DNA from 2 places in the Cutibacterium acnes genome. Region 1 is predicted to be linked to the other one. Evidence: riboswitches for the same ligand, from Rfam matches in the RefSeq annotation. Region 1 holds a riboswitch; the other holds the start of a gene.

Region 1 (10,405 bases):
GCAGAACAGCGTGACCTGTGTCGTCGTATTGGTATTGACTTCGAGACCATTCCTGGCATCTCTGCTTTCTCGGCTGCCGCTGCACGGATGGACGTCGAGATCACTGTCCCGGAAGTCTCTCAGTCACTCATCCTCACCCGGCTCGAGGGCGGGCGCACACCCATGCCCGACGGTGAGACCGTTGCCTCCTTCGCCCGTCATGGGGCGACTATGGCAATCTACCTGTCAGCGGCCCGTAACAAGGCGCTTCAGGAGGCCTTACTGGAGGGCGGATATCTGCCGGAGACCCCCTGCATCATCGGGTATGCGGTGACCTGGCCCGAGGAGATGATGTTCCGCTGCGACCTGGCTCACCTGTCGGAGACGATGCGTAACCACAAGCTGTGGAAGCATGCGGTCGTCCTCGTGGGCCCGGCGCTGGCAGAGGGGCCGATCTCCACCCGCAGCCACCTCTATCATCCCGGTTTTCGTCACGAGTATCGCGCAGCCGACGCTCAGGCCCACGCTGACCTCAAGGCTCACGGTACCTGCGGCGTCTACCACCGGAACTCCACGAACCCCGACACGAAGGGCAATTCATGATTCGCGTCCACGGATATCTCGGCACTATTAGCGACGCCCTGCGCGAGGAAGTTACCCAGGCTGATCTCGTCGTCGGTGGTCAGCGTCACCTTGATGCCCTCGCTGTCCCCGACGATAAGCGTCAGAAACTTGGACTTATCGGGCCTGCCATTGAGCGGATCCAGTCGCTGCCTGACGACGCCAACGTCGTTGTTATCGCCTCCGGTGACCCGCTGTTTTTCGGTGTGGTTCGCCGGATCCGACAGGCCGGTTTGCGTGTCGAGGTGGTGACGGCTCCGACCTCTTTGCAGGCAGCGTTCGCCGCGGTCGCCCTGCCGTGGGATGACGCCCAGTTTGTCTCCTCCCACTCCAAGGACATCGAAACGGCCGTTCGGCTTGCGAAGATCCATCCCAAGGTTGGCGTGCTGACGGCGCCCAATCGAGGTCTCGCTGAGCTGGTTGATGGGCTTGCAGGTCGCGGCAAGACCTTCGTGCTGGCCGAGAAGATCGGTGAAGAGGGTCAGCGAGTACGCGTTCTGGACGAGGACGCTGCCAAAGCCGTTATCGCCGATGAGGACATCCTTAGCCCCAACGTCGTGCTGGTGCTTGAGCACCATCCGGATTCTCCGGAGGCCCTCGGCGTCAACCCCGAGCTCGCTGGTGATGTCAACGTCAACGGTCCCGACGCCCCGCAGCCAGGTTCCGACACCAACCCCGACGGTTCCGATCGTGACCCGATCATCGGACAGATCATCAACTCCGACGCTGCCGTAGCCCACGCCGAGGCCATTGACCACGCTCTCAAGCGTGAGACGAAGAAGTATGTCGGGCCATCGCGCACCGGTCTGGCCGCAGCATGGGGGGAGTGCGATCTCATCATTTCCCACTTGGCCCTGGGCGCTACTACGCGGATCATTGCCCCACTACTGGAGTCCAAGAAGACCGACCCGGGAGTGGTCGTCGTTGACGAGGCTGGACGCTTTGCCATCCCGTTGGTGGGTGGTCACGTCGGTGGAGCCAACGAACTCTCCCGCACCGTTGCCGAGGCCCTCAGCGGTACCGCGGTTGTCTCCACCGCTACCGACTCCCTCGGTGTACCGGCCCTCGACCAGCTTGGCTGGGCCTACGAGGGCGATGTCGCGGGTGTAACCGGATCGATCATCGCCGGACGTCCGGTGCTCGTCGTCCGCGAGCAGCCTTGGCCGTTGCCCCCGCTACCCAAGAACGTCACCGAGGACGCCGAGACCCCGGCTGCTCGGGTTATCGTTTCCGAGCGGGTTGCAGAGCGCGTCTTCGCCGATCATGGTGACGACCTGCCTACCGTTGTCTTGCATCCGAGCTGTCTAGTCGTCGGGATGGGATGCAACAAGGGCACCGAGGTCGAGTCACTGCGTCAACTCCTCGTTAAGACTTTGGAGGATAACGGCCTGGCTCTCGGTTCGGTGACCCGCTTGGTGTCCCACGAGGTTAAGGCCGGCGAGCTTGGTTTGGTGAAGCTGGCTAACCAACTCGGTGTGGAATATCGCACTGAGTCCGCCGAGGCTCTGGCCGCCCACGATGTCCCGACACCTTCCGACGTCGTCGCCCGGGAGGTCGGGACACCGAGCGTCAGTGAGGCCGCGGTGTTGTGTCAGGGGGCCGAGTTGCTGGTACATAAGACCAAAACCTCGGACGCTACCTGCGCCATCGGCCGCATCCCGGCACATGGCCATCTGTCGGTGGTTGGGCTCGGACCGGGCTCCCGTGATCTGCTGACTCCGCGCGCCGTCGAGGCCATCCGCAATGCTACGTTCGTCGCTGGTTACGCCCCTTATGTCCGCCAGATACGGGATCTGGTGCGCCCAGGGGCCACAATCCTGGCCACCAAGATGGGCACCGAAGAGGAGCGCACTCAGGCCGCTATCGAGGCCACCCGGGACGGCCGCAATGTGGCCTTCGTGTGTGGTGGCGACCCGGCCATCTACGCGATGGCCTCCCCTACTCTGGAGATGGGCACCGACGGTATCGACGTCGAGATCGTCGCTGGAGTCACCGCAGAGCTCGCCATCTCGGCGATCCTCGGTGCCCCGCTGGGCCATGACCACGCCACTATCTCCCTGTCGGACCTGCATACCGATTGGGACCTCATCCTTAAGCGCGTAAAGGCGGCTGCTGAGGGAGACCTCGTCACCACCTTCTATAATCCGCGTTCGCGCACTCGTACCCACCAGCTCCCTGATGCTCTGGCGATCATGGCCGAGCACCGTCCGCCCTCCACCCCGGTGGCCCTGGTCTCGCATGCTGAGCGCCGTCAACAGCAAGTGATCATGTCTACCCTCGAAGAGTTCAAGCCCGAGTGGTGTGGCATGACAACCTTGGTTGTCGTCGGCTCGACGACGACCAAGTACGTCAGCTCCGGTGATGGACGACGTCTCATGGTCACCCCGCGTGACTACCACTGGATGGACGGGCACGTGTGTAGTGAGGCTCGCAAAAACTACACCCACAAGGACCTGCCCAGGGCCGACGAAGAGACGTATCTCTCCAAGCCTCCGGTTCACTCCACTCGCATGTCTAAGCCCATAAACGACACAAAGGATTAGAAATGACCGATCCCCTCGCCAGCGGAACTCCGCTGGTCATCGCTGCCCACGGCACCCGCGACGAGGCAGGTGTGGCCGAGTGCCGTGCTTTGGCTGAGCGCGTTGCTCGCAAGCTGCCTGGTATCCCGGTGGAACTAGGGTTCGTCGAGCTCGCTGAACCCGGCATCCCCGAGGCCGTCCGTGCCGCCGTCGCCCAGGCCCCAGACAATCCCGAGGGAGCCGACGGCGACGAGGAGGCAGCCGCTGTCGTCGTGCCACTGATGTTCAACACCGGCGGTCACGTCCGCGAGGATATTCCGGAGGCAATTGACGAGGGCCGCGGGGACGCCCGGGTGATGTATTCCGCCCCGCTGTTGCCGGACGTTCGGATGCGCAAGGCCCTCAACCATCGTCTCACCGAGACCCTTGCCGCCGGTGAAGGACGCGAGGAGTGGAGGCCCCGGGACACGTCGGCAGTGCTCGTGGGGCGTGGCGCCCTAGTGCCTGACGCCAACGCCTCTCACTACACCCTGACGCGAATGTTCTGGGAGGAAAACGACCTGTCGCGGGTCGAGCCTGCTTTCATTCAGGTGACTCGTCCGTCAGTCCCGGAAGCTTTGTCTGCCTTAGCCGCGCAGGGGGCCGACCAGATCGTCGTACAGGGCAATTTCTTGTTCCCAGGCCTGCTACATGTGTGGATGACCGAACAGGTGGAGGCCTGGCAAGCTAGCCACCCCGGAGTCGAGATCCGTATTGCTCCGGTGATTGGTGACTGTGACGAGGTCGCAGATGTCGTCGTCGATCGTTACCGCGAGCCTCTCGACGAGGTCGGTCTGGGGGAAGGGGCCCCCGTTTATATGTCGGGCCTGAGGTTGCAGGGGCGCAAGGTGCTGGTCGTCGGTGCTGGGCACGTAGCGGAGCGTCGCGTGGTGCGGTTGTTGGAGGCGGGCGCCGACGTGCATGTCGTGGCCCCAAACTCTGGCATCCAGCTCACCCGCATGTTCCGTAAAGGATTGGTGAACCTAGAACGTCGGGCTTTCCAGACTAAGGATCTTGACGGAGTGTGGTTCGTCCAGGCACTCACGAACGATCCAGAAGTCAATGTTCTGGTGGCCGAAGAGGCCGACAGGCGAGGCATCTTCTGCGTGCGTGGCGATAACAGCCGCAAGGGCAGTGCTTTCACCCCGGCCACCCAGCAGGCTGGCGGCATGACAGTCAGCGTCGTCGGTGACCGCACCCCACGTCGTTCTGCCAGGCTGCGGGATGAGGTGCTGCGAGCCCTGCAAGGCTGATCAATAGGGTCATTCATGACACGGCGTGGGATCGCTCGACCATGACGGGCGCGTCTGGTGGTGCATATCATCGTCGGGTGATTTCCCACGACCTGCATGCCCTGGGCTTCGATGCTCCCGATCTTGACGCTCTTGTCAACTCTGCGGCTGAGGCTGGTGCCGTCGGTGTGGAAGATGTCGGCGGATTTGACTTGCTGGCCGCTTATACTGATCCGTCTGGAGCTCGGCTAGCTCTCATGAAGCAAAAGGGTCACGACGAGATGGAGACGATGGCCTCCCTTGTCGCCCCGACGACGCATCCGGCGGATCTCGTGCGATTCAGCCCAGCGGTGGCGTTAGTCGACATCTATTCCCATGCGGGTTTTGCCTCGATGCTCACCGGGGAGTCTGTCCTCACATTGCCGACGACGAATCGCAGGCACGTGGCGCGGTTCCTGGCCAACGTCGACGATCCGGTCGAGGTGCCGTTGTGTGCCGAGCCTGGCGACGACACCCCTCGTTTTGTTGAGCATCTCCGTGTGGGCACGGTCGCCAACCAGATGTTGCGGGTTTTTGAATCCGAGGAGGAGTACGGGCGTTCCCACGAGGGATCCTTGGGCAGCGAGCTACAGTTCGCCGCCGGAACCCTGATCAGTCCTTGGCTTATGGAGATTAACGCCGGGCGAGCTACCCGTGGTGAGGCCAGTGCTGTCGCTGAGATGACGATGGTGTGCAAGAAAGTTGAGAAACGCACGAACGTGCTTACCGGGGTGGACTGGTACCGGATCGTGGGTGACACTTCGATTCCCATGACTCTGGCCGTGTCTGCGAACCTTCCTCGTGTGCCGCATGTGGGGTCAGTCGTCACTGGGCAGGTCGTCCCGGTGGTGTCGACGGGAACCTGGGAGGGTGACGCCCTCTGGGGGTGAGCAATGAGAGGGCCTTGTGTTGCGACGCCCCACACCTCATCGTCATGACGGGCTGGTCATGTTTGCAGTGTGGAAACGTCACACTACAACTCACACTTCAAATTTTGCAGTGTCAGTTGCACTGTGAGTTGAAGTGTAGCTTTCTGGGTTGCGGCGTGGGGTTTTTCGATGTGGATCGTGGCGGACGGTTTCCTGTGGCAGGCAGCGGGACCCCTTCGCGGGCGTCCATGTTTCACGTCGAGTGTCGACAGTTGTAGCTGCCTGTTGCATTGACGCCGGAGGTGCGACTTTCGGGCCGGATCCGATCACAGTCGAGATTTAAGCAGCACTGGAGCACCTCGATGAGGGTCTTAGGATGGGGAACACAAGCGCGTTGACGTCACGGGGGACGCCGGCTGAGGGGGAAAGACGGCGAATTGCTGCCCGAACGCGCTGTTTGCGAGGCTTTCGTCAACGAGCATGGCGGATCGTGGATTCTACTATCTGTGCGGTGACAACGCGTCCTGACGCTTTCGCGTCCAGCGGCATGCTCTCACGCAAAGTTTGCATCACGGTAGAGCTTGGCTCGGACGCGATCGGAAGTGGGCACCTCGCGGTTACTGTGTAGCTTTTCGCCCCACAAACTCGTGGTCCGAGCCGATTCTGTGGCCCGGTACGTTGACGGGGCTGTGCGGCATGGAATGAAGGTCCCTGATATCCTCCATGAGTCTGTATGGTGCGGCCCTGATGAGGTCGCAGGAACCCGGTGTGAATCCGGGACTGTTGCGCAGCGGTGACGGTGACGACGTCGGCGAAACCACTGGGAGTGATCCTGGGAAGGGCCGACCGAGGGTGATCCGAAGTCCGAAGACCCCCATGCACGGCGCTGTGTCGTTCGGATCTCGCATCAAGGTCCTCGCACCAAGAAGGAACTGTCATGCCCTCATCGAGGCGATCGGTTGAGCGTGACCGCAGGTTACCGGTGGCGCCGTTGCTGCTGGTCCTCGTGGTGCTCATCGTCGTAAGTGCCGTCATCTCGTTGGCCATCGGATCCGAACCACTGCCGTTGCGTGGAGTCCTTGACACCGTGGGCGCTCGGGTGACCGGTCAACCGGGACCCGATCCGACAATCGACGTCATCGTCTGGGACCTGCGTGCCCCGAGGGCTCTGCTGGCGGTCATCGTTGGCGCCGGTCTTGCCCTGGCTGGAAGTGGCATGCAGACCTTGGTGCGGAACCCGCTGGCTGACCCCTACCTGCTAGGTGTATCGGCTGGCGCAAGTGTGGGAGCAACCGCAGTCATCGCTTTGGGGATGTTCACTTCGTGGGGAACTCACCGACTCACTCTTGGTGCCCTTGTAGGGGCTTTGGCGGCAGCTGCATTGGTCTATCTCATCTCCATGGCGCAAGGAGGCATGACGCCGCTTCGGTTGGTGCTGTCGGGCGTGGTGTTGTCCTCGGCGTTCTCGGCGTTGGCGAGTTTCCTCGTCTTCCGAAGTCCCGACCCGCGTGCAGCACAGTCGGTGCTGTTTTGGATGCTGGGGTCAGTTGCGGGTGCCACCTGGGACAGCCTGTGGGTGGCGGCCCTTGTCACTGTTGTTATCGCCGTGCTCATGATCGCGTTCTCCGGGTGGTTAGATGCTTTGGCGGCCGGCACCGACGTCGCCCGTTCCCTGGGCATACCTGACACGCGCGTCCGCAAGGCGCTGTTCGTCGGTAATTCAGTGCTCGTCGGAGTGCTCGTGGCCGTTTCCGGCGGCATCGGGTTCGTGGGGCTTGTCATCCCCCACATGGCTCGATTGCTCGTGGGAGCCAGTCATAGGTCGATGCTCCCAATCGCTGCCGCTGTGGGCAGCCTGTTCCTGTTGTGGGTGGACGTCGGTGCGCGAGTTATTGCGGCTCCGCAAGAAGTGCCCCTCGGCGTCGTAACCGGATTCATTGGTGCGCCCATCTTCCTGTACCTCATGGGTCGCAGCCAATACCGATTCTCGAGTGAATCATGACGTGTCTTGACGTTCGCAATGTGCAGTGCCGGATCGGTGATCGCGTCATCGTCGACGACGTGAGCTTCACGGCGGAAGCGGGACAACTCACTGCCATCGTTGGGGTCAATGGTGTGGGTAAGTCCACGCTGTTGCGATCCATCGCCGGCGTCAGAAAGGTCAATGCCGGGGATGTCCTGCTCGACGGGAAATCGGTGAACCAGTACACCCCCATGCAGCGGGCTCGGCTCATGGCGTTCGTTGGGCAGGAGGAGTCTCCCTCCCCGGATCTCCTGCTGGGAGAGATGGTGGCGCTGGGACGCACGCCGCACCGCAAGCCGTGGCAGGTGGGGCAGCGTTCCGAGCGCGCGATCATTCGTGACGCTTTGGCTTTGGTCGGGTTGGATCATTTGATCGATCGTCGGTGTGACCATTTGTCGGGCGGTGAACGGCGACGCGCCGTCATCGCGCGTGGGCTGGCCCAAGGGGCCGATCTCATCTTGTTGGACGAACCGACCAACCACCTCGACGTTCGGCACCAGTTGCAGTTGTTGGAGACGCTGCGTGCCAGTGGGCGGACGGTCGTGGCCACCATCCACGATCTAAGCATGGCCGCTTCGCACTTCGATCGCGTGGTCGTCCTGGCCGACGGTGGGGTTCTTGCCACGGGACCCGCCGAGGAGGCGCTCAGCCCGTCTAACGTGGCGACGGCTTTCCATGTCATTGCGCATCATGTCACCACCCCTGAAGGCAGCCGGGAACTCGTCTGTACCGCAGCGCTGCCCGAGCCCTCTAGAAAGGAAATCTGAAATGTCTATTCCTCGCTTGCCCATCGCCGTGGTCGCGTGCCTAGCCATGGCTCTTGCCGGATGCAGCAGTGGATCCACCTCCAAGGGTGACGACGCCAAGAGCTCATCCGAAGTTACCTTGACCAACTGTGGAAACAAGGTGACGTATCCCAAGGTCGCCCAGCGTCTCTATGTCAATGACGGCAACATCATCGCCATGGCTCTCAGCGCGGGGGCCGCTAAGCAGATCGCTGCTGTAAGTTCACTGGGTGACGACAAAACGATTCTTGCTGCCAAGTACGGTTCGCATGTCATTGACAACCTGCATGAGGCTGTCAAGGGGTATCCGACGCTGGAATCGATCATCGCCAACAAGCCCGATGTCGTCGTCGCGGGCTGGAATTATGGATTCTCCGAAGAGGGCAATCTGACTCCGGACAAGCTCCATGAGCGGGGCATTGACAGTTATCTGCTCAGCGAATCCTGTCGACAGAAGGGCAGTGAGAAGGCCCGTGGTGTCATGCAGCCGTGGGACGCCGTTCGCACAGATCTGAGTAACCTGGCTAAGCTCACCGGCAATGAACCGACCGGGAAAAAGGCGGTCAAGGACCTCGACGACCGGCTTGACGCTCTTAACAAGGCTCCGAAGGCTGCGAAAACCCCTGTGGTTTTGCTGTTCGACTCAGCCAAGGACACCGTCCTCACTAGCGGAAATAAGGGCGGACCGCAGGCCATCATCAATGCTGCGGGTGGACAGAATGCAGCCCACGATGTCAACGATACGTGGGTAAGGATCAGCTGGGAGAAAGTGGCGACACTCAAGCCCGACGCCATCGCCTTCGTTGATTACGATGCCCAGCCCTACTCCGAGAAGGTAAAGATCCTGCAATCCAACCCGGCGACCAAAAATCTTGCTGCAGTGCAGAAGAAGCGCTTCCTGAACCTTCCCTACGCCATGTGGACCTCTGGCCCTCTCAACATTGATGCTGCTGAGCACCTGCGGGTCAGCTTGGAGAAGTGGGGGTTGGAACCTAAGTCGTCAATCAAGCCGCAGCTCACCATCCCTGCATCCGTGCCGGGGCACGAGGGCTGAGGAATCGGGGCCGTCCTGCTGCTATAACCCCCGGGATGGCGCTTCGGTTGGTCCTGTGCGGCGATCGGTCTATGTGACCGAGTCCCGTCTCACCTTGACCACAGTGAGGAGATGGGAAGCGATTCGAGCCGATCGCCGGCTTTTTGTCCCGTGCCGGTCGTCAAGACGATACCGGCAAGGAATTCGTCACCAAGCCGATCTCGAAGAGCCTTGAAGTGCTGGAAGTGCCGGGCGGTGGCCGCAACAGCAGACTTCACTTCTACCGCGATAATGCCTGTCGGAGTCTCCACGATGATGTCTACTTCGGCACCTTGGCGATCCCGATAATGGAAAAGTTTAAAGGGTGTTGCCGACCATCCTTGTTGCCGCAGCAACTCACAAACCACGAACTGTTCGAGTAGAGGACCAAGGTGGTCGGCACCCTGCATCGAGCTCAGGTGGGCGGCGTCCATATTTGACAGTGCGGCGTTGAGCCCCGTGTCGGTGAGGAACACTTTGGGACGCTGGATCTGTCGTTTCGTGAGATTGCGGGACCACGCTGGCAAACGGTGGATAAGGAACAAGGATTCCAAGAGATCTGAATAGCGAACCACGGTCCCGCGTGTCACCTTGAGCTTCTGCGCAAGCCTGTCCTGGACCAGCTCGGCCCCGGGGGCAGCCGCCAGCAGTTGGAGTAACTGGCCAAGGATGGGGATTCGGGTCTGTGCCATGTCGGAGGCATCTCGCTGGACCAGTCTGTTGGCGTAGTCCTTGAGCCATGCGGTTCGTACGCGAGGTGACATGGACTGAACGAGTGGGTATCCCCCGACTGTGAGGCGCGTGATGACGTTTGAACGGTCGGCTTCTTGGGCCTTTCTTCGGTCCGGGCTGAGTAACCAACTGACCCAATCCTCCTTATGCCCTTCTAACTCTCCTTGGCTAAATGGATGTAGCCGGGCGGTCATGGCGCGTCCGGCCAAAGAATCCTGGGCGCCGGGAAGTCTCAGCAGGTTTGCTGAGCCAGTGAGTACGAAGCGACCGGGGCGACGGTCGTTATCCACGACGGCCTTGAGCGGAAGGATGAGCTCTGGGCAACGTTGGATCTCGTCAATCACGAGACGCCCCTCTTTGGCCGAGCTAAGGAAGCCCGCCGGATCGTCATGGGCGAACGTGCGGGTTAGGTCATCGTCCATGGTGGTGAATGTGGTGTTGGCGTTGTCGATCATGCCTGTCAATGTCGATTTGCCGACCTGTCGAGCGCCT
Region 2 (10,405 bases), 190 kb from region 1:
TTGGCTAATAGTTGACGGGTGTCTTTAGGCAGGCAGTAACCGCCGTACCCGAAGGACGGGTTGTTGTAGTGGTTGCCAATGCGAGGATCGAGGCAGACCCCGTCAATGACTTGACGGGTAGACAGCCCGCGCTGGGAGGCATAGGTGTCGAGCTCGTTGAAGAAGGACACCCGCATCGCCAGGTAGGTGTTGGCGAAGAGCTTGATGGCCTCGGCCTCGGTGGCACCGACGAAGAGCACCGGGACATTGGTGTCAACGGCCCCGGCAGCCATGAGGTCGGCGAAGAGGTGGGCTTTGGGGGAGTCCGCCCCGACGACGATCCGCGAGGGGTGAAGGTTATCGAACAGAGCCTTACCTTCTCGCAGGAACTCGGGGGAGAAGATGACGTCAAGCCCGGAGCGCTCCTTGCGAACGCCCTCGACGAAGCCCACCGGGATTGTTGATTTAATGACGGTCGTCGTGTGAGGGGCGAGTTCCTGGACCAGATCAAGGACCTCGTCGACGCTTGAGGTGTCGAAGTAGTTTTGGCCAGGGTCATAGTTGGTCGGGGTGGCGATGACGACGAAGTCTGCTCCCCGGTACGCTTCCTGCGGGTCGGTGGTGGCGCGCAGGTCCAGGTTGTGATGGGCCAAGTACTCCGCTATGAGGGGATCAACGATGGTGGTATGCCGGTTGTTGACCATATCGACCCGCTCAGCGTCGATATCGATAGCGACGACGCTGTTATGCTGGGCCAGCAACACGGCATTGGCCATTCCGACGTAGCCCAATCCTGCAACGGCAATCTTCACGGGAGGTCCTTTCGGGGGTCCCCATGAGTTTAAGGCAGCGATGTGGCGTACGACACCAGTCACCTTTTTCCGGCCTCCGGCAACACCTCGTTGCAGGGCTCGCCGTCCAGGGTGAGCCCTGCAACGATCACTATCGCGACCGCCTAATTCCTCTTGGCCACTCGATCTACGAAGGTGACGAGGCTCGATTCCACGTCGGCACGCGACTCGGGCTCGTTGTGCACCTCGTGGCGCAGGCCGTCGTATAGGTGTAGCTCGACGTCGTGCCCGTCCCTTCGCAGGCGTTGCGCGACAGCCTGCACGCCGGTGCCGAAGTTGCCCGCAGGATCCTCGCTGCCCGCAAACAAGGCGATGGGGATCTTCGGCATCGCCGCATAGAAGCCCTCCCCGTTAGCCATGTCGTAGATGTCGGCGAAACCCTGCAGGAAGCGCGTGCTCATTTGGGCACCGAAATTATTGAACTTATCTTTGCCGTAGTCGGCAACCACGTCCCTGTTACGAGCCACCCAGCCGGTGGGGCCGTCGCCTTCGCTCAAGCGGTCAGTACATCCGTCAAACATTTGGGCGACGAGGGACTCGGGGGCGGGACCGGCCGGGTTGGTCGCCATGGCCTTCGCGAGCGCCTCGTGGTCAAGGGTGGTCTCGAGGCCGCGTAGCTGCGCCACGACGCCGCCTAGTGCTAAGCCGTCGAGGCGGGCGTTGGGGCGGGTAGCCATCGCACGGGCAATCAGGGAACCCCAACTGTGACCGAAGACCACCCAGGGTGGCCTGTCAACTGCTGCTGCAGTGTGAGCTCGTCGGAAATGACAACCTCGGCGGAGTTGTCGCCCGCGTCAGCCCACTGGCCCGACTGCATGGCGGTGCGACCGTGGCCGGCATGGTCGTCAGCGACGACGATAAAGCTCGCATCTAGCAGAGCTGAAATCATGTGCAGGTAGCGGCGTGAGTGCTCACCCAGACCGTGGATGATCTGGACGACGGCCGCCGGCGTTCCCACTGGTTCGTAAGCCCATGCCTGGATGGCGTCGCGTCTGTTGCGTGAAGTGAATTCGATTTCCTGCAATGCCATGATTGACCTCCTTGTCAGCGGCTCAGCTGTCAATAGCGGCGAGGCTAACACCTCGTGGGCCGCTGGTGAATGGCTGGTGAGTACGGGTGTCATGTCCAAAGCGGCTAACTGAGCCCAGTACCGCAGGCTCTAGCAGTTACTGCGCGGCCGTTCATCCTGCATGTGCACAATCGTGCACTTGTGACCCCGCTGCACGGAGGTGGTTGTGCGCGGCCTAGTATCGTACCTGCTGGTGCCAAGGAATCCTTCGTGGGATTTTGAGGCGGTAAGAGGGAATCCGGTGAGACTCCGGAACTGCCCCGCAGCGGTGAGTGGGAACGACATCACCATCGTCGCTTATCCGGTTCTCGAATCGGTTTGGCAGCGATCAAGCACTGGGCTTCGGTCTGGGAAGCGGTGACGTAGGACTCGTCGGCAGACGAGGTGCCCACGAGTCCGAATACCTGCCAGAGCGTGTGGTGCACTACGCGTGTACCACAGCGTCCGAGGTCTCGAGGGCCGACCGAGGTCGTCCAACCATCCACAGCGGAGCAGGAGTCTAACGAATGACTGATCCTGACAACCTCGCATCCAAGTCCGTCGAGGACAGGATGCCTGAGGAGTTGAGCCTGGCCGGGGACTTCCCGAAGGTCACCCACGAGCAGTGGGAGGAGGCGGTCCTTAAGGTTCTGAACCGGGGTCGTCCCGAGGGCAAGGAACTCAACATCGAGCAGGGAATGAAGCGCCTCGAGCCGACTACGGTCGACGGCATCCAGATCGAGCCGATGTACCGGCGTCAGGATGCCCCCGAGAAGCTCGGTGTTCCGGGCGTGCCGCCGTTCACTCGTGGTACCACGATCCGTGAAGGCGGCATGGATGCATGGGATGTCCGGGCCCTTCATGAGGATCCCGATGTCGCGTTCACTAAAAAGGCCGTTATCGCCGACCTTGAGCGTGGCGTGACGTCCCTGTGGCTGCGGGTCGGGGCTGACGCCATTAAGCCCGAGGACATTGCGGGTGACCTCAAGGATGTGTTGCTCGACCTGGCCAAGGTTGAGGTCTCTAGCCGTGATGACCAGGAGGCCGCTGCTCAGGCTCTCCTTGATGTTTACATTGAGTCCAAGATCGATGCTGACAAGCTGTCGTTTAACCTCGGTCTGGACCCCATCGGTTTTGCGGCCCTTAATGGCGGTAACCCAGACTTGTCCGGGATGGCCGAGTGGGTCAAGAAGACCGAGAATTACAAGAACTCCCGCCCCTTCGTCGTTGACGCCACGATCTACCACAACGCCGGTGCTGGCGACGTGCACGAACTCGCGTGGGCTGTCGCGACCGGCGTTGAGTACGTCCGAGCTTTCATTGAGCAGGGGCTGACAGCTGAGCAGGCCTTCGATTCCATCAACTTCCGCGTCACGGCCACCCACGACGAGTTCCTCACTATTTCCCGTCTGCGTGCCCTACGTACCTTGTGGAACCGTGTTGGCGAGGTCTTCGAGGTACCGGCTGCTAAGCGTGGTGCCCGTCAAGAAGCGGTCACCAGCTGGCGCGAGCTCACTCGCGACGATCCTTACGTCAATATCCTTCGTGGCACGATCGCAACCTTCGGTGCTGCTGTCGGTGGCGCTGAGGCGGTCACGACCTTGCCTTTCGACGCCGCTATTGGTTTACCGAAGAGTGACTTCTCTCGTCGTATCGCTCGCAACACCGGCATCATTCTCGCTGAAGAGTCGAATATTGGTCGCGCTAATGATCCAGCTGGTGGCTCCTTCTATGTCGAGGCACTCACCAAGAAGTTGGAGGATGCCGGTTGGGCCGAGTTCCAGGCCGTCGAGGCTGCTGGTGGCATGGCTGCCGCCCTCACCGGCGACCATGTCCGCACCGAGCTCGACAAGCTCAACACCGAGCGTGCCAAGCGTCTTGCCACTCGCAAGCAGCCGATTACGGCCGTCAGTGAGTTCCCGCTGCTCGATGCCAAGTCCGTCGAGACCAAACCGTATCCAGCAGCCCCGGCCCGTGAGGGTCTGGAATGGCACCGTGACGCCGAGGTCTTCGAGGCCCTCGTTGATCGCTCTGCCACTTGCCCTGAGCGTCCAAAAGTGTTCCTGGCCTGCCTGGGAACCCGCCGTGACTTTGGCCCGCGCGAGGGATTCTCCGCCCCGGTATGGCACATCGCCGGCATGGAAACCCCCGAGTGTGAGGGGGGCACCACCGAGGAGGTCGTGAAGGCCTTTAAGGAGTCTGGTGCTGATATCGCCGACCTGTGCTCGAACGCCAAGACCTACGCGGCTCAAGGTCTCGAGGTCGCCAAGGCCCTCAAGGAGGCTGGCGCCAAGCTGGTTTACCTGTCAGGTGCCTTCAAGGAATTCGGTGATGATGCCGCCGAGGCCGAGAAGGTCATCGACGGGCGCATCTACCTCGGGATGGACGTCGTGGACGTCCTGACCGCCACTCTGGACACGTTGGGAGTTGCCAAGTGACCACCCTGCCTCGTTTCGATTCCATTAACCTCGGGGATTCTTCGGTTCCCGCAGATGCGCAGGAGCAGTTCGCCAGATTGGCTGCGGCCGCCGGTGAGCAGGAGCCCTGGACCACTCCGGAGCAAATTCCGGTTGGTCACCTCTACTCCGAGGACGTCTACGGTGACATGGACTGGCTAGACACCTACGCCGGTCTGCCACCATTCACACATGGCCCGTACGCCACCATGTATGCCTTCCGGCCGTGGACGATTCGCCAGTACGCCGGATTCTCCACCGCTAAAGAGTCCAACGCGTTCTACCGTCGTAACCTGGCCGCCGGTCAGAAGGGCCTGTCGGTCGCCTTCGACCTGCCGACCCATCGCGGCTACGACTCTGACAACCCGCGTGTTCCCGGCGATGTCGGTATGGCAGGCGTGGCCGTGGACTCCATCCTGGACATGCGTGAGCTCTTTGCGGGCATCCCGCTGGACCGCATGTCGGTGTCCATGACGATGAACGGCGCAGTGCTGCCGATTCTTGCCCTGTACGTTGTTACCGCTGAGGAGCAAGGCGCCAAGCCCGAGCAGCTCGCCGGAACGATCCAGAACGACATCCTCAAGGAGTTCATGGTTCGTAACACGTACATCTATCCGCCGCTGCCTTCGATGCGGATTATCTCCGACATCTTCGCGTACACCAGCGCGAACATGCCGAAGTGGAACTCCATCTCGATCTCCGGCTACCACATGCAAGAAGCTGGCGCTACCGCCGATATCGAGATGGCCTACACTCTGGCCGACGGCGTTGATTACATTCGCGCCGGTGAGTCGGTGGGCCTACAGGTCGACCAGTTTGCGCCGCGTCTTTCCTTCTTCTGGGCCATTGGCACCAACTTCTTCATGGAGGTCGCCAAGATGCGTGCGGCCCGCATGCTGTGGGCCAAGCTGGTGCACCAGTTCAACCCGAAGAATCCGAAGTCGATGAGCTTACGCACTCACTCGCAGACCTCTGGCTGGTCGTTGACAGCCCAGGACGTTTACAACAACGTGATTCGTACTTGTGTGGAGGCCATGGGAGCCACTCAGGGACACACTCAGTCCCTGCACACGAACTCCCTCGACGAGGCCATCGCTCTGCCGACCGACTTCTCCGCCCGTATTGCTCGAAACACCCAGCTGTTCATCCAGCAGGAGTCGGGCACCTGCCGCGTTATCGATCCTTGGAGCGGCTCGGCCTACGTCGAGAAGCTTACCCTCGAGCTGGCTCGCAAGGCCTGGGCTCACATCCAGGAGGTCGAGAAGGCCGGTGGTATGGCCAAGGCCATTGAGAAGGGCATCCCGAAGATGCGCATCGAGGAAGCTGCTGCTCGTACCCAGGCTCGTATCGACTCGGGTCGTCAGCCCCTCATCGGCGTCAACAAGTACCGTCTCGACGAGGAGGAGCCCCTCGAGGTCCTCAAGGTCGACAACACTCAGGTACTCAAGGAACAGAAGGCCAAACTCGAGCAGCTGCGCGCCAACCGCGACGAGGAGGCGTGCCAGGCCGCTCTGGAGAAGATCACCTGGGCAGCTGCCAACCCGGATCCGAGTGATCCTGACCGTAACCTGCTCAAGCTGTGCATTGACGCTGGCCGCGCAGATGCGTCTGTCGGTGAGATGTCTGACGCAATGGAGAAGGTCTTCGGGCGTTACACTGCCCAGATCCGTACCATTGAAGGCGTGTACAGCAAGGCAGCCGGCAATTCTGAGTCCACTAAGAAGGTCCACGAGCTCATCAAGCAGTTTGAGGAGAAGGAAGGCCGTCGTCCGCGTATCATGATCGCGAAGATGGGCCAGGATGGTCACGACCGTGGCCAGAAGGTCGTCGCGACCGCTTATGCTGACCTTGGTATGGACGTTGATGTCGGCCCGCTGTTCCAGACCCCGGAGGAGACTGCTCGACAGGCTGTTGAGGGTGACGTCCACGTTGTCGGTGTCTCCTCACTGGCCGCCGGGCACCTTACGCTAGTGCCGGCCCTGCGTAAGGAACTGGACAAGCTTGGTCGCTCCGACATCATGATTGTCGTCGGTGGCGTCATTCCGACCCAGGACTTCGACGAGCTGCGCAAGGATGGCGCGGCGGCCATCTATCCGCCTGGCACCGTTATCCCGGACGCTGCCGTTGAGTTGATGGAGAAGCTGCTCGCCGCGCACAACGACGACTGAGCCCGATAGGTTGCTAACCTGAACGAGGCCTTCGGAGCCTAGGTTTCGAAGGCCTCGTGAGCTCCCGATGTTGGGATACTACGGAAAACCACGCGGGATGGGGCTGCAACCGTAAACGTCGTCTTCGGGCGGTACGGTAGAAGTACCCACCTGATGAAAGAAATGGTGATCATGCCGATCGACGTCCCCGAACTGGTTGAGCAAGTTCTGGCCGGGAGCCGCCAGCACATTGCCAGGGCGCTGACTCTGGTGGAGTCGAGCAAGCCGGCTCATCGTGAGATGGCGCGCGAGATGCTGCGTCAGCTAGCGCCGCGCACCGGTGATGCCATTCGAGTTGGTATCTCTGGCGTTCCGGGTGCCGGTAAATCCACCTTTATTAACGCCGTGGGCGGCAGACTCATCGATGAGTTTGGCTACAAGGTCGCGGTTTTGGCCGTCGATCCCTCTTCGACGCGAACCGGTGGTTCGATTCTTGGTGACCGCACCCGGATGGGCGATCTGGCTAATCGTGACGAGGCGTTTGTGCGTCCCTCACCCTCGGGGGGCCACCTTGGTGGCGTTGCCCGTGCGACTCGCGAGTCCATGATCGTCATGGAGGCGGCTGGCTACAACGTCGTCCTCGTTGAGACCGTGGGCGTTGGCCAGTCTGAAGTGGCGGTGGCTGGAATGGTCGATACCTTCCTTATGCTCTCGGTTGCTGGAACTGGTGACCAGCTTCAGGGCATTAAGAAAGGGATTCTGGAGCTGGCTGATGTCGTCGCGGTTAACAAGGCTGACGGCGACAATGCGGGTAATGCGCGAGTCTCCGCCCGAGATCTCTCAATTGCTATGAAGCTTGTCTCCTCTGACGCGGACAAGCGTCGTGTTCCGGTGCTCACCTGCTCTTCGTACACCAAGGAGGGCCTTGACGATGTCTGGCAGGCGATTGTTGACCACCGCGCGTATCTAGAGAAGGATGGTTCCCTCCAAATTCGTCGTACTGAGCAGCAGCGGGAATGGCTGTGGAATATGGTCCGCAACGAGATCTTGGAGTCACTTGATACCGACCCCAGCGTTCAGCAGACGGCAGAGCGCATTGAGGCCGGTCTGGGTATCGAGGCTACTAGCGCTCTGGAGGGGGCCGAGGAGATTCTGCGTGCCTTTGCTCGTGCCGTGCCGAGCCTTCCGTGGGCTCAGGGAGAGTTAACGAGCGGGTCCTGAGCTGATGGGCCAGCCAGCAGAAGTAACTGGGGACGTTTAGTGCCCCCGACTTCGTCATGCCGGACGCACACTCGCTATCCAGGCGAGCTCGGTCGTATTTCAGGGAGATTTCTCGATTGTCGTGCGAGACATTTATAGGCTGTGTCAGGCTATGTCTAAATAAATGACCCACTGTCATCCTAGGTTCGTTTCACCTTCAGCAAACTGAGAGGAATGGACATATGGCACTACGCCGTACGTTGACCTTGATGCTCTGTGCGATCACCGGCGCATCACTTGTCGCGACCGCAGTCCCCAGCAGCGCCGCTCCTGGCTTCACTATCTCACCGCTGCGCACTTCCGATTCTATACAGTCCACCAGCGGATTCGTCGTTCATCTTAAGGACCGTTCGGCCTCTGCCCAGCGCGTTAGGACCGCTCATGCCGCCTCCGCGATGCAGGCAACCAGCACGTCTCTGCGAGGGTTAGTGGATCGTGCTGCGAAGGTGCGAGGTGCCCACGTCACTGAGTCATTGGCGCGTGCCAACAACTCCATGTCGGTTCAGGTTTCTCAAGGGCTCAATGCTACGGCGGCTAAGGCTTTTGCATCTGAGATCGAACGCAACCCGGAGGTGGAATCCGTCGAGCCCGTCTTGCATATGACGATTAATGAGAACACCGGTGTCCATCCTGCTGCAGTGTCGTCGGCCCCGAACGACCAGTATTGGAACCGTCAATGGGGCCTGAATTCTGAGAACGGGATTGACGCTCCCGGCGCATGGGCAACCAACACAGGATCCGGAGTGACCGTGGCCGTCATCGACTCCGGCATCACCAAGCACCCGGATCTGGATGGCAAGGTCCTACCTGGCTACGACTTCATCTCTGATCGTTATGCCGCCGGCGATGGTAACGGTCGCGATTCGGATCCCTCCGATGAGGGCGATTGGACTCGTGCGGGGGCCTGCACCCGGCGTGACGTGCCGTCGTCGTGGCATGGGACCCACGTGGCGGGCATTATTGGCGCTGCGACCAACAATGCTAGGGGTGTCGCAGGAGCCGCCCCTGGCGCCAAGATCCTGCCGGTTCGAGCGCTAGGTCATTGCGGTGGGACCGACGTCGATATTGCCGACGGTATTACGTGGGCCTCTGGTGGCGAGGTTCCGGGTGTTCCCACTAACCACAACCCCGCTAAGGTCATTAATCTGAGCCTCGGCGGTCCGTCTAACTACTGCCCGATCACGTATCAGCGAGCCATTGATGCGGCCGTCTCTCGCGGATCCACCGTCGTTGTGGCAGCCGGTAACGAGGCGATGGACGTCCGTAAGTCGACACCCGGCAACTGCCGCAATGTGGTCGTTGTCGGAGCTACCGGTGAGACTGGTGCCCAGTCGTACTTCTCGAATTACGGTTCGACCGTTGACGTGTCCGCTCCTGGCGGTGACGACCGCACCGGTGACATGATCCTATCCACCCTGAATAACGGCGAAACGACTCCTGCGGCCCCGACCTACGGCTACATGGAGGGCACCTCCCAGGCTGCCCCGCACGTCTCCGCCGTTGTTGCTCTCATGATCGCGGCCAACCCGAACCTCACCCCCGCGAGGATCAAGGAAATCCTCAAACAGTCGGTGAACCCGGCTAAATGCAAGACCGGTTGCGGTACGGGCATTGTTGATGCCCGCAAGGCGGTCAAGGCTGCAAAATCGGCCTGATTGCTAGGATTCTGTCAATGATGAGTGACCTGGGCCATATGGTTCAGGCCACTCGTCACGTTGATAGGTATGCGCGGTATCACCAGGGGACGTCAGGCTCGGTGAGATCGACAGTCGCTGTGACGGTCTGCCCGCCGTTCGTGACCGTCACCTCGTCACCGGGGTGGAGCTGACGTCCCCGCCGGGTCTCCACCTCGCCATTGACGCTGACCATCCCCGATGCGATAAGTTCGCGGGCTTGCCCGCCAGTCTCGGCAAGGTTGGCGAACTTGAGATATTGGCCGAGCCTGATCATCTGGTCGTCATGCACACCGTCACTGTGTCATGACGACACGACATTTCATAGCACAGAATCGATAAACCCGCGTAGGCGGTTAGATTTCGGGTTACCAATGACCTGACTGGCGGAGCCAGTTTCGACGACGACTCCGTCATCCATAAACACGACGTGGTCGGCGACTTCGCGGGCAAATCCCATCTCGTGGGTAACAACGATCATCGTCATACCTTCGCCGGCAAGGTCCTTGAGGACGTTCAGCACTTCGCCGACGAGTTCGGGGTCAAGGGCCGAGGTAGGTTCGTCGAAGAGCATGAGTTCGGGCTTCATGGCCATAGCGCGAGCAATGGCGACCCGCTGTTGCTGGCCACCGGACAGCTCAGTGGGGTAGTGGTTAGCCCGATCAGCCATGCCGACACGGTCTAACAAAGACATGGCCAGCGGCTTCGCCTCTTCCTTGGTAAGTCCCGACACCTTGATGGGGGCCTCCATGACGTTGCCCAAGGCGGTCATATGAGGGAAGAGATTAAAACGTTGGAAGACCATGCCGACGCGAGCGCGCTGGGCGGCAATGCCTTTGTCAGAAAGCCTCTTGAGCCGGCCGTCGGGGAGCGGGTCGTGTTCGTAGCCCACACGTTGACCACCGACCCAGATTTCCCCGACTTCGAAGGTTTCCAGCTGATTGATGCACCGCAACAAGGTAGATTTTCCGGAGCCTGACGGGCCGATCAG

What was found. A riboswitch is a leader RNA that binds a small molecule or an ion and turns the genes downstream of it on or off. The one in region 1 is predicted to bind cobalamin.
Region 2: linked by a shared signal. The riboswitch ahead of mutA (methylmalonyl-CoA mutase small subunit) and the one ahead of CPA42_RS02290 (FecCD family ABC transporter permease) in region 1 are both predicted to bind cobalamin.

Annotation. Positions count from the first base shown of each region.
Region 1 is NZ_CP023676.1:456,178-466,582, forward strand. Features, by position in the region: gene cobM (precorrin-4 C(11)-methyltransferase) at 1-582, shown strand, start outside; gene cobJ (precorrin-3B C(17)-methyltransferase) at 579-3,143, shown strand; gene CPA42_RS02275 (CbiX/SirB N-terminal domain-containing protein) at 3,146-4,414, shown strand; gene CPA42_RS02280 (VOC family protein) at 4,456-5,322, shown strand; gene CPA42_RS12825 (hypothetical protein) at 5,792-5,929, shown strand; cobalamin riboswitch at 6,019-6,194, shown strand; gene CPA42_RS02290 (FecCD family ABC transporter permease) at 6,284-7,303, shown strand; gene CPA42_RS02295 (ABC transporter ATP-binding protein) at 7,300-8,091, shown strand; gene CPA42_RS02300 (ABC transporter substrate-binding protein) at 8,093-9,163, shown strand; gene CPA42_RS02305 (ATP-binding protein) at 9,253-10,405, opposite strand, start outside.
Region 2 is NZ_CP023676.1:646,163-656,567, forward strand. Features, by position in the region: gene CPA42_RS03260 (nucleotide sugar dehydrogenase) at 1-791, opposite strand, end outside; gene CPA42_RS13065 (serine aminopeptidase domain-containing protein) at 935-1,549, opposite strand; gene CPA42_RS13365 (alpha/beta hydrolase) at 1,519-1,860, opposite strand; cobalamin riboswitch at 2,074-2,325, shown strand; gene mutA (methylmalonyl-CoA mutase small subunit) at 2,406-4,316, shown strand; gene scpA (methylmalonyl-CoA mutase) at 4,313-6,502, shown strand; gene meaB (methylmalonyl Co-A mutase-associated GTPase MeaB) at 6,656-7,702, shown strand; gene CPA42_RS03290 (S8 family serine peptidase) at 7,924-9,396, shown strand; gene CPA42_RS03295 (RNA-binding S4 domain-containing protein) at 9,476-9,691, opposite strand; gene CPA42_RS03300 (amino acid ABC transporter ATP-binding protein) at 9,737-10,405, opposite strand, start outside.